DNA from 3 places in the Sinorhizobium garamanticum genome. Region 2 is predicted to be linked to each of the others. Evidence: riboswitches for the same ligand, from Rfam matches in the RefSeq annotation. Region 2 holds a riboswitch; each other region holds the start of a gene.

Region 1 (3,266 bases), on a different replicon from region 2:
TCGAGAAGCAGGATGTCTGGCTCCGGCGCCAGCACGCGGGCAAGTGCCGCGCGCCGCGCCTCGCCGCCCGAAAGCCGCTGCGGATCCTCTCGTCCCGTCAGCCCCAGATGCTGCAGCAGATAGTCGACGCGATAGGGATCGTCGCTCGGGCCAAGCCCCGCTTCCGCATAGGCCTGGGCCGTGTCAAAACCCTCGAAATCCGGCGCCTGGTGCAGGTAGCGCACCGTCGCCGAGGGATGACGGAAGATTTCCCCCGATTGCGGCTCGACGAGGCCGGCGGCCATCTTCATCAGCGTTGACTTGCCCGAGCCGTTGCGGCCGACAAGGCAGATGCGGTCGCCGGGCTCGACCTGCAGGTTGGCGCCGGCGAGCAGCGGCGCGCCGCCGAAGGTCAGAAAGATGTCATCGAGCTTCAGAATGGGTGGCGCCAAGATTTCAGGCTCCGGAAAGATCATAGGGACGGGCGAGAATGACCCCCCGGCCGGATTTCAAGGAAAAGCGGACCGGCCCCTCCGCAACGTTGGAAATGGTCCGGGACGAGCCGAAGGGCAAGGCGAAGCCGTCGAGCGGATAGCGCGCGTTTTCGATGGAAAGTCCGGAAAGCGCGTTGAGTCCGAGGATAGAGAAAAGGCTGCCTTTGGGAAGGTCGATCTCCTCAGAGCCCGGCAGCAAGGGATAGGCCTCCTCCTCGCCGGAGGTCATCAGCACCGGCAACCCCTCTTCGGCGATTGCCACGGCGCGCAGCAGATGCAGGAAGGCATGGTCGCTTCTGGTGCCGCCGAGGGCACCGGCGAAGATCAGCGATGTTGCACCCCGCGCGAGCGCCGCCTCGACCCCGATCTCGCCGTCGGTCGCGTTCTTGGCCGCCGGATGGCGCTCGCGCGGCACCTCGGCGAATGCGGCCAACAAAGCGTCGTCGGTCGAATCGAAGTCGCCGACCCAGAGCTCGGGAACGACACCGAGCGCCTTCGCATGGCGCATACCGCCGTCAGCCGCGATGAAGCGACTGCCGGAAAGCTGGCTCGCAAGCCGCTCGGTGCGGGTGAGCGTGCCGCCGAGAAGTATGGTGAAGGTCTGTTGGGCCATGGCAGAAGCCCATAGCGCAAAGGGACGACCAGATCACGATGATTTTCGGTCGAATCGACCCAAAATCATAACCGCGATCGATTCTAATGGGTTAGAGCGGGATGCGGGCGGAAAACCGCGCGCACTCATCCCGCTCTAAGGAAAAGGCCGAAAGCCATATTGCGGCAGCAAGGGTTGCGCTCTTCGGCGGCCCGATCGCTCGCGATCAGCTTTCCGACGGAGCTTCGCCGGGAAAAAGCATACCGGCATAAACGCCGGGCGTCGAATCCGCTATCTCCACTGCGCCGACGGTGCGGGCGTAAAAATCCGCAGGCCCGACGCCGCCGATGACAGCGTAGCCGTAACCAGCGGCGCGCATCGCGAGCAGGCTTTCGATAAGCAGTGCCTCGCCGATCCCCTGACCGCGCATAGCCTCGTCGACGCCTGTCGGCCCGAAGAAACCAAGCGCCGTCACGTCGTGGCAGGCGAAGCCGACGATCCGGTCCTCGTGAACGGCGACATGGATCCTGGTCGGCGTCGACGAGAAGGCGGCCTCCGCTTCCGCCGCCCAACCGGCGCCGAACCGTTCTTCGATCCAGCCGAGCACGATCCTGCGTTCCGCAGCCATCGCCCGGCGAATGCTGATGCCAGGATCGAGCCGGGAAGCACGCCTTTCAGGCAGGGCGTAGAGACGAACGAGCATGTCTGGCATGAGAATACCTCCCGCTACGGCGCCGCGTTCAATCAGACGCGCGGTGTCGCACTTTGAATTGCTGCATGTCTCCATCCTCAAATCAGCCAAGACTGAGGAAGCATGCGGTAGGCGAACAAACGTCGCCGACAATCGTTTGGACTAATAGCGCAGATGGCTTGGACGGCAAATGTTTCCGCCGAAACTCGGCTTGCCAGACCTGCCGCCGAAAGCTAAATCTTTTGCTGCTCTAACGGGGTGCCTTCGGTCCGATTGCGGAACCAAGGCTGAGAGGCTCACGCCAACCCGCGGAACCTGATCCGGCTCATACCGGCGGAGGGATTAGAAGCGATCGGACCGATGCGCCCTTTTCCCGCAACATCAACAAGAGGGGGAGAGAGGTGCCCGTCATGCCCATTTACACCAAATTGTTTCGCCGGCTGGCGATTACCGCGATTGTCGCAGCTTTGCCGTTCGGCGCCAGTGCCGCCGAAAAGACGCTGACGATCTACACCTATGAGAGTTTCATCAGTGAATGGGGGCCGGGCGCGAAAGTCGCCGAGGCTTTCGAGAAAACCTGCAGCTGCGACGTCAATTACGTCGGCGTCGCCGACGGCGTCGAACTCCTGACGCGACTGAAGCTCGAAGGCGAGCAGTCGAAGGCGGACATCGTGCTCGGCCTCGACACCAACCTCGTCGCGGAAGCCAAGGCGACGGGCTTCTTCGCCCCGCACGGTCTCGACACCGCGGCCTTGAAGGTCCCGGGCGGCTTCTCCGACGACACATTCGTTCCCTATGATTACGGCCATTTCGCCGTGATCTACGACACCGAGACGCTGCAGAACCCGCCGAAGAGCCTGAAGGAACTGGTCGAGGGCGATCCTTCGCAAAAGATCGTCATCGAGGATCCGCGCACCTCGACACCCGGCCTCGGGCTGCTGCTCTGGGTCAAATCGGTCTACGGCGATGAGGCGGCCGCCGCCTGGGCCAAGCTCAAGGACCGGGTGCTGACAGTGACCCCCGGCTGGTCGGAAGCCTACGGCCTCTTTACCAAGGGCGAAGCGCCGATGGTGCTGTCCTACACCACCTCTCCGGCCTACCACATGGTGTCGGAAAACACCGAACGCTATCAGGCCGCTCCCTTCGCCGAGGGCCACTACATCCAGATCGAAGTGGCCGGCGCAACAAAGAACGCCAAGGACCGGGAGCTTGCCAAGACGTTTCTGGCTTTCATGACCGGCCCGGAATTCCAGTCGATCATTCCGACGACCAACTGGATGATGCCGGTCGCGGCAACCAAGGAACCCCTGCCGGACGCTTTCGGCAAGCTCGTCACCCCGGAAAAGACATTCCTGATGTCTTCCGAGGAGGTCGCCGCCAACCGCAAGGCCTGGATCGACGAATGGCTGGCGGCCATGAGCAAGAACTGAGGCAGGCTTGTCCGGTGCGGTCGAAAGACGGATGACGATTGCCGCCGGGGCTTTCAGCCTCGGCGGCATTCTGCTGTTCG
Region 2 (3,266 bases):
CATCAACCCCATCAGAGCCACGAACTGCTCGCCTCGGCTGCCATGGCAAACTTGATCGAGAATGCACGCAGCTCGTTCGACTACGTGGTCGTCGACCTCGCTCCGCTGGCGCCTGTCGTGGATGCGAAGGCCTTCGCTTCGCTTGCAGATGGTTTCATCTTCGTTGTCGAATGGGGAAAAACGCCGTCCCGACTGGTGCGCGACGTTCTGCATTCCGAGCCGCAGATCAATTCCAAGGTGCTCGGGGTTATCCTCAACAAGACCGACATGGATGAGCTTTCGAAGTACAGCGACTTCGGCGGTGTCGAGAAATATCGACATCGTTACGGCAAATACTATGTCGAGCATTCGATCAGCGGGGACCGCCCCGCAGCTTGAGCCGATGGGTGTCCGCATCTGCCATAGGTGGATGCGGATGCGGCCCCGCTCGATCTTTTCATTGTTCCATTGGATCAACAAAATGATCTACCGATTTGAAATTCCGCCGTTTTTGGCGAAACGCCCTACGACGGCTTTCGATCGACTCTGAAGATCCAGGCCAGCGCCATCAGTGCGACCACGCCCGCCAGAATGGCGAGTGCCAGGACATAGAACAGGAAAAATTCGAGCAGGCTCGGAACAAGCCGCAGCGCACGACCCAACACCGTCGGCGACCGACGCCAATCCGGCAGTTCGTCTCGGTTGAAAGCTTCCAAACGACGTGCAAGGAACTGCATATATCGCTGCCTTCGTGGAACCAGTCCATTAACCATGGACCAAAACATGTTGCGTCGCAACAGTGGCGACACCGGGGCGGCAGCTCGCATTCGACCTTGGGATACGGTGGTCCCATCACCACCAGCGGTGGAAGTGATGCACAGGCCCCCGTCCTGCGCCCACCGACAAGGTATTCGCTGCGGAAAGCGCAGCATGCAGGTAGGCCTTCGCCTCGCGCACCGCCTCCACCAAAGGCCGTCCGAGCGCGAGACCGGCAGCGATGGCCGCCGAAAGCGTGCAGCCTGTGCCGTGATCGTTGATCGTCTCGATCCGGGCAGCCGGGAGGCGGACAATCGCGTTGCCGTCAAAGAAGAGATCCGTTGCCTCGCTGCCTCGCCGATGACCGCCCTTGACCAGCACGGAACGGGCACCGGTCTTGAGAATGGCTTCGGCCTGCCGCGCCATCTCCGTTTCGTCCTCGGCGACGGAACGGCCGGTCAGCAATGCGGCCTCCGGCAGGTTCGGAGTGGCAACCAGTGCCAGCGGCAGGAGTTCATCTACCAGCGCCGCCACAGCATCCGGCCGCAGCAACCGGTCGCCGGAAGTCGCCACCATGACCGGATCGACAACGACCTGCTTACCGAAGCGGCGCAGTCCGTCGGCGATGGCGGCGATCGTCTCCCGGCGCGAGACCATGCCAATCTTGACGGCGGCGACGTTGAGATCGGAAAGGACCGCGTCGATCTGTGCCGTGACGATTTCCGGTGAAAGGTCGGCAACGGCGGCGACGCCCTTCGTATTTTGCGCCGTCACCGCGGTGATGACGCTGGCGCCATAGACACCGAGGGCGGAGAAAGTCTTGAGGTCAGCCTGAATGCCGGCCCCACCGCCGGAATCGGAGCCTGCGATGGTCAGCGCGATTGGCGTCATCGGATTTTCACCGTGACGACAGATAGAAACGAAAAAAGGCGCATCATGGTCGGTCTCCAGATTGGAACATCACGGAGATCCAGGAAATCGCGGAGAAGTGGCTAGAGCGCCTTCAAAGGCCCTGTTCCCGTTCCTACGCCGGCATAACCCGGATCAGGTTCAAGGGTCCGGCTCACCGCCATCTCAGCACCGCTCAGTGCTCCCCTCGGAATGTTGGCATTGTATCGGACAGCGGTGCCTATCTGTCAACGTGGTCGCCAGTCGGCTCGCCTGTGGTGTCTGCGAAGGCCTCATGAACCTCGTTGCGCGCGATCTCTGCGAGCGTGCCATCGCTAAATCGATACCGATCAAGGTGTCATGCAGTAGGACAATTGATACCGTTTCATCATGCCCTGTCAGACACGAAGGCTAGTGATGCCCTGCGCCCGATTGCGCGCAGGCGGTCAACGCCGAGACCGTCACGCGCACTTGCCGAGATGCCCGCCAGCACCGCCATCACATAGTCGGCGATCTCGTCCGCCCGGTCAGTCTCTCGCCGGGCGATGGCGTCGCGCACCACCTGCCGGCTGCGACGCCAGAGCGTCTTTGCCTTGTCGCAAGCGACGGCATCCGTACCGCCGCGCGCACCTTCGATAACCAGACAGCCAGTTGCTTCAGGATGTGCCGTATAGGACACCGCTGCTGCTTCGAACAGCGCCGCCAGCGCGTCGTCCAATGACTTTTCCGGCGCGAGCAAATGATCGAAGTCCAGGCCTTCCGTCTTCGCGTAGCGCTCCAGCGCACGCCCGTAGAGATCGGCCTTGCTGCCGAATGCGGCATAGAAGCTCGGCGGATTGATCCCGAGAGCTCCCGTCAGGTCCGTGAGGCTGACCGCATCATACCCCCGTTGATGGAACAGCGCCTGCGCCTTGCCCACGGCTTCGTCGACGTCAAAGGCTCGAGGTCGGCCGCGCGGTTTCACATTTTTTGTATCGCTCACTACAAAATTCCTTGCACTCGCCTTCCATTCCTTTTATGTAGCGCCTACTACATTTTCCTCAAGGAGACAAACATGGCGAATTTCAGTGGAAAGAAGATTTTGGTCATCGGCGGCAGCCGCGGCATCGGTGCGGCCATCGTCCGGCGTTTCGCCAATGAAGGGGCGACCGTTGCCTTCACCTATGCAGGGGCAACCGAGGCGGCAAAAGCACTGGCGTCGGAAACGGCCTCGACTGCGATCCAATCCGATGCCGCGGACCGGGACGCCGTCGTCAGGGTTGTGAGGAACCAAGGCGCGCTCGATGTACTCGTGGTGAACGCGGGAACCCTGGTGCTCGGCGATCCCCTGGACGTGGATGCGGATGCCGTCGACCGGATGATCGACGTGAATGTACGCGCACCCTATCACGCGGCGGTCGAAGCCGCGCGGCAGATGCCCGAGGGCGGCCGCATCATCATCGTCGGCTCGGTAAACGGTGACCGAATGCCCTTCGCCGGCGGTGCCGCTTACGCACTGACCAAGTCGGCCGTGCAGGGCATGGCCCGCGGTCTTGCCCGCGATTTCGGCGCCAGGGGCATAACCGTCAATGTCATCCAGCCCGGTCCGACATCGACGGACATGAACCCGGAAGACGGCCCGATGAGCGAATTCATGCACAGCT
Region 3 (3,266 bases), 760 kb from region 2:
CCCGAGCCGATAATGACGACCTGGGTTCGCATGGACCTCCTCCCCTCGAGCACGTCGCGCCCGCACCGAACTTGTCTTTTGTCAGGAAGTTTGCGCGCCGCCCGCGTCTGTCTCAATGGACATTTCAGCCAAGAAATTGCACTTATTGAACATTGACGCCGGGTGAGAACAATGAAGCGGGCGGTGCCGACATATGAGCTTTACGGCGAGGAGTCCGGAGAACGTCCGGATTTCTGGCTGCATTGCGAGACGATCCCCTCGCGCAGCCGCCTGCACCACTGGGAGATCGGCCTCCACCGCCATCAGAGCTTCTTTCAGATCCTGTACATCGCCGGGGGTTCGGGTGACGCCCTGTTCGGCGAGACGTCGCAAGCGATCTCTCCCCCGGCCGTAATCACCATTCCGCCCACCGTCAGCCATGGCTTCCGCTTTTCCCGCGACATCGACGGTTTTGTTTTCACAGTCCTTGCATCACACCTGCCGGCTGCCCCGGGCGGCCGCAGCAGGCTGGGCAAATGGCTGTCAATGGCTTGCCTGACGCCGCTCGGCGAAAGCGAAGACGGTCGCTACATCGCCGAGACCTTGCAGCGCCTGGCAGAGGAATGGCAAGCGCGGCGCAGCCACCGCACGGGCCTGCTCGACGCCTATCTCTCGACGGTACTGACGCTGACGGCGCGTCTCGCAGAAGCGCCGCGCATTGACGCAGCTGCCGCGGAAAGCGAGAACGAGCGCCGGATGGAGCGCTTCGACGCGCTGCTTCGACAGCACGTTCTTGCGCACCGGCCGGCCGCGTTTTACGCGCGAGAGCTCGGTCTGTCGCAAACCCATTTGAACCGCGTGGTCCGGGCGATGACCGGGCAGAGCGTACACGAGGTCATTGCTGAAAGGCTGTTGAACGCCGCGCGGCGCGAGCTCGTCTTCACGCGTGCGAGCGTCCAGGAGATCAGCTTCCGCCTCGGCTTTTCAGACGCGGCGTATTTCTCACGTTTCTTCGTGCGCCACATCGGGACCACGCCGCGGGCGTGGCGCATGGCGGAGCGGCAAAAGCTCGGCGTGTGACGGTACGCGCTGTCTCGTCGGGACGGTTGAGCAGGCAGCCTAAGACGCCGGCAATTCCTCGATCGAATCCACCCGATCCGGATAGAAGGCCATGTGGTCCTTGATTTCACGCACCGCCGCATGCGGGTTTTCATAGGTCCAGATGGCGTTTTTCGAGCGCTCGCCTCCTGGGGTAATGCTGTAATAGGACGCGTCGCCCTTGTAAGGGCAATGCGTCGAATGCTCGGTGCGTGCAAGCAGCGACATGTCGACGTCCTTGCGGGGAATATACTGCACCGGCGGATAGGACGCCTCGCGGAGCGTCAGTGCATCGCGCGTATCGGCAACGACGCGGCCGTCGAGCTTGACGACGACGCGCGCTGGGTTGTGGTCAATGGTGATCGGATGATCGGGCCCGGGAATTTTGAACGGCTTGTCTGACATGAGCGAACACCTTTCGATTTCATCCTTCCTACATAGGGTCAGGCCTCCCGCTTCCCAAGGGCGGCAGTGGGCCGCGCGGGCTTCACCCGGCCAAACGTCGAAAAAACAGGGTTGACGCAGCGGCGATATCGGTGACTATTTGCATCCATTCACCAGGGGGGTCCCGGCAAGGGGCTGAGATACTGCTAAAGCGCGCAGTGACCCGTTGAACCTGATCCAGTTCATACTGGCGTAGGGACGGTGCGGACGTGCGAAGGCCAGGATTCCGATTCTCCGTGATCCATCGGCGTAGCGTCTTTTCATCCTTCCGGCTTCAGAACTGGGTCTCCAACGCGAAAACTTTGGAGCCTCAAGATGAATGTTTTCAAGCCTCTCGCAGCGCCCTCGGTCACGCAGGGCCCTCTTCCGGCCTCGCAGAAAGTCTACAAGCCCGGCGAGATCCATCCAGATATCCGCGTGCCGATGCGCGAGATCGCGCTGCATCCGACCTCGGGCGAGCCGCCGGTCACCGTCTATGATTCCTCCGGCCCCTATACGGTGGAGGGCGCGAACATTCGCATCGAGGCGGGCCTGCCGCCGCTTCGCCGCGACTGGATCCTTGGACGCGGCGACGTCGACGTCTATCAGGGCCGCAGCGTCAAGGCGGAAGACAACGGCTTTGCGACCGGCGAGAAACTGACGCCCGAATTTCCCGTTCGCCATGAGCCGCTGCGCGCCAAGAGCGGACAGGCCGTTACCCAGCTTGCCTATGCCCGCGCGGGCATCATCACGCCGGAAATGGAATTCATCGCCATCCGCGAAAATCTCGGCCGCAAGGCGGCGAGGGAGGCGCTTCAGCGCGACGGTGAAAGCTTCGGTGCATCGGTTCCCGATTTCGTCACGCCGGAATTCGTTCGCCAGGAAGTCGCCGCCGGCAGGGCCATCATTCCGGCCAACATCAACCATCCGGAATCCGAGCCGATGATCATCGGCCGCAATTTCCTGGTAAAGATCAACGCCAACATCGGCAATTCCGCCGTCACCTCGTCGATGGCCGAGGAAGTCGAGAAGATGGTCTGGGCGACCCGCTGGGGCGCCGACACGGTGATGGACCTTTCGACCGGCCGCAACATCCACAACATTCGCGAATGGATCATCCGCAATTCGCCGGTGCCGATCGGCACGGTTCCGCTCTATCAGGCGCTCGAGAAGGTGAACGGCATCGCCGAGGATCTCACCTGGGAGGTCTATCGCGACACGCTGATCGAGCAGGCCGAGCAGGGAGTCGACTATTTCACCATCCATGCCGGCGTGCGGCTGCCCTACATCCCGCTGACGGTCGACCGCGTCACCGGCATCGTCTCGCGCGGCGGCTCGATCATGGCCAAGTGGTGCCTGCATCACCACCGCGAGAGCTTCCTCTACGAGCATTTCGAGGAGATCTGCGACATCTGCCGCGCCTATGACGTCTCCTTCTCGCTCGGCGATGGCCTGCGTCCCGGCTCGATCGCGGATGCCAACGATGCCGCGCAGTTCGCGGAGCTCGAAACGCTCGGGGGGCTCACGAAGATCGCCTGGGCGAAGGATTGCCAGGTGATGATCGAAGGGCCCGGCCACGTGCCGATGCACAAGATCAAGGAGAACATGGACAAACAGCTTTCCGTCTGCGGCGAGGCGCCCTTCTACACGCTCGGGCCGCTGACGACCGACATCGCGCCCGGTTACGACCACATCACGTCGGGCATCGGCGCGGCGATGATCGGCTGGTTCGGCACCGCCATGCTCTGCTACGTGACGCCGAAGGA

The links. A riboswitch is a leader RNA that binds a small molecule or an ion and turns the genes downstream of it on or off. The one in region 2 is predicted to bind thiamine pyrophosphate.
Region 1: it holds a riboswitch for thiamine pyrophosphate, as region 2 does, so the genes downstream of both, thiB (thiamine ABC transporter substrate binding subunit) here and thiD (bifunctional hydroxymethylpyrimidine kinase/phosphomethylpyrimidine kinase) in region 2, are expected to answer to the same signal.
Region 3: it holds a riboswitch for thiamine pyrophosphate, as region 2 does, so the genes downstream of both, thiC (phosphomethylpyrimidine synthase ThiC) here and thiD (bifunctional hydroxymethylpyrimidine kinase/phosphomethylpyrimidine kinase) in region 2, are expected to answer to the same signal.

The regions. Positions count from the first base shown of each region.
Region 1 is NZ_CP120373.1:1,439,668-1,442,933, reverse strand. It holds gene PZN02_RS06700 (ABC-F family ATP-binding cassette domain-containing protein) at 1-431, opposite strand, end outside; gene PZN02_RS06695 (thiamine diphosphokinase) at 436-1,086, opposite strand; gene PZN02_RS06690 (GNAT family N-acetyltransferase) at 1,292-1,777, opposite strand; TPP riboswitch at 2,001-2,115, shown strand; gene thiB (thiamine ABC transporter substrate binding subunit) at 2,167-3,186, shown strand; gene thiP (thiamine/thiamine pyrophosphate ABC transporter permease ThiP) at 3,218-3,266, shown strand, end outside.
Region 2 is NZ_CP120374.1:422,273-425,538, forward strand. It holds gene PZN02_RS21885 (polysaccharide biosynthesis tyrosine autokinase) at 1-378, shown strand, start outside; gene PZN02_RS21890 (hypothetical protein) at 504-716, opposite strand; gene thiD (bifunctional hydroxymethylpyrimidine kinase/phosphomethylpyrimidine kinase) at 832-1,626, opposite strand; TPP riboswitch at 1,740-1,842, opposite strand; gene PZN02_RS21900 (TetR/AcrR family transcriptional regulator) at 2,012-2,605, opposite strand; gene bdcA (SDR family oxidoreductase) at 2,678-3,266, shown strand, end outside.
Region 3 is NZ_CP120374.1:1,655,209-1,658,474, reverse strand. It holds gene pobA (4-hydroxybenzoate 3-monooxygenase) at 1-32, opposite strand, end outside; gene PZN02_RS27575 (helix-turn-helix domain-containing protein) at 172-1,059, shown strand; gene PZN02_RS27570 (DUF427 domain-containing protein) at 1,099-1,482, opposite strand; TPP riboswitch at 1,627-1,738, shown strand; gene thiC (phosphomethylpyrimidine synthase ThiC) at 1,837-3,266, shown strand, end outside.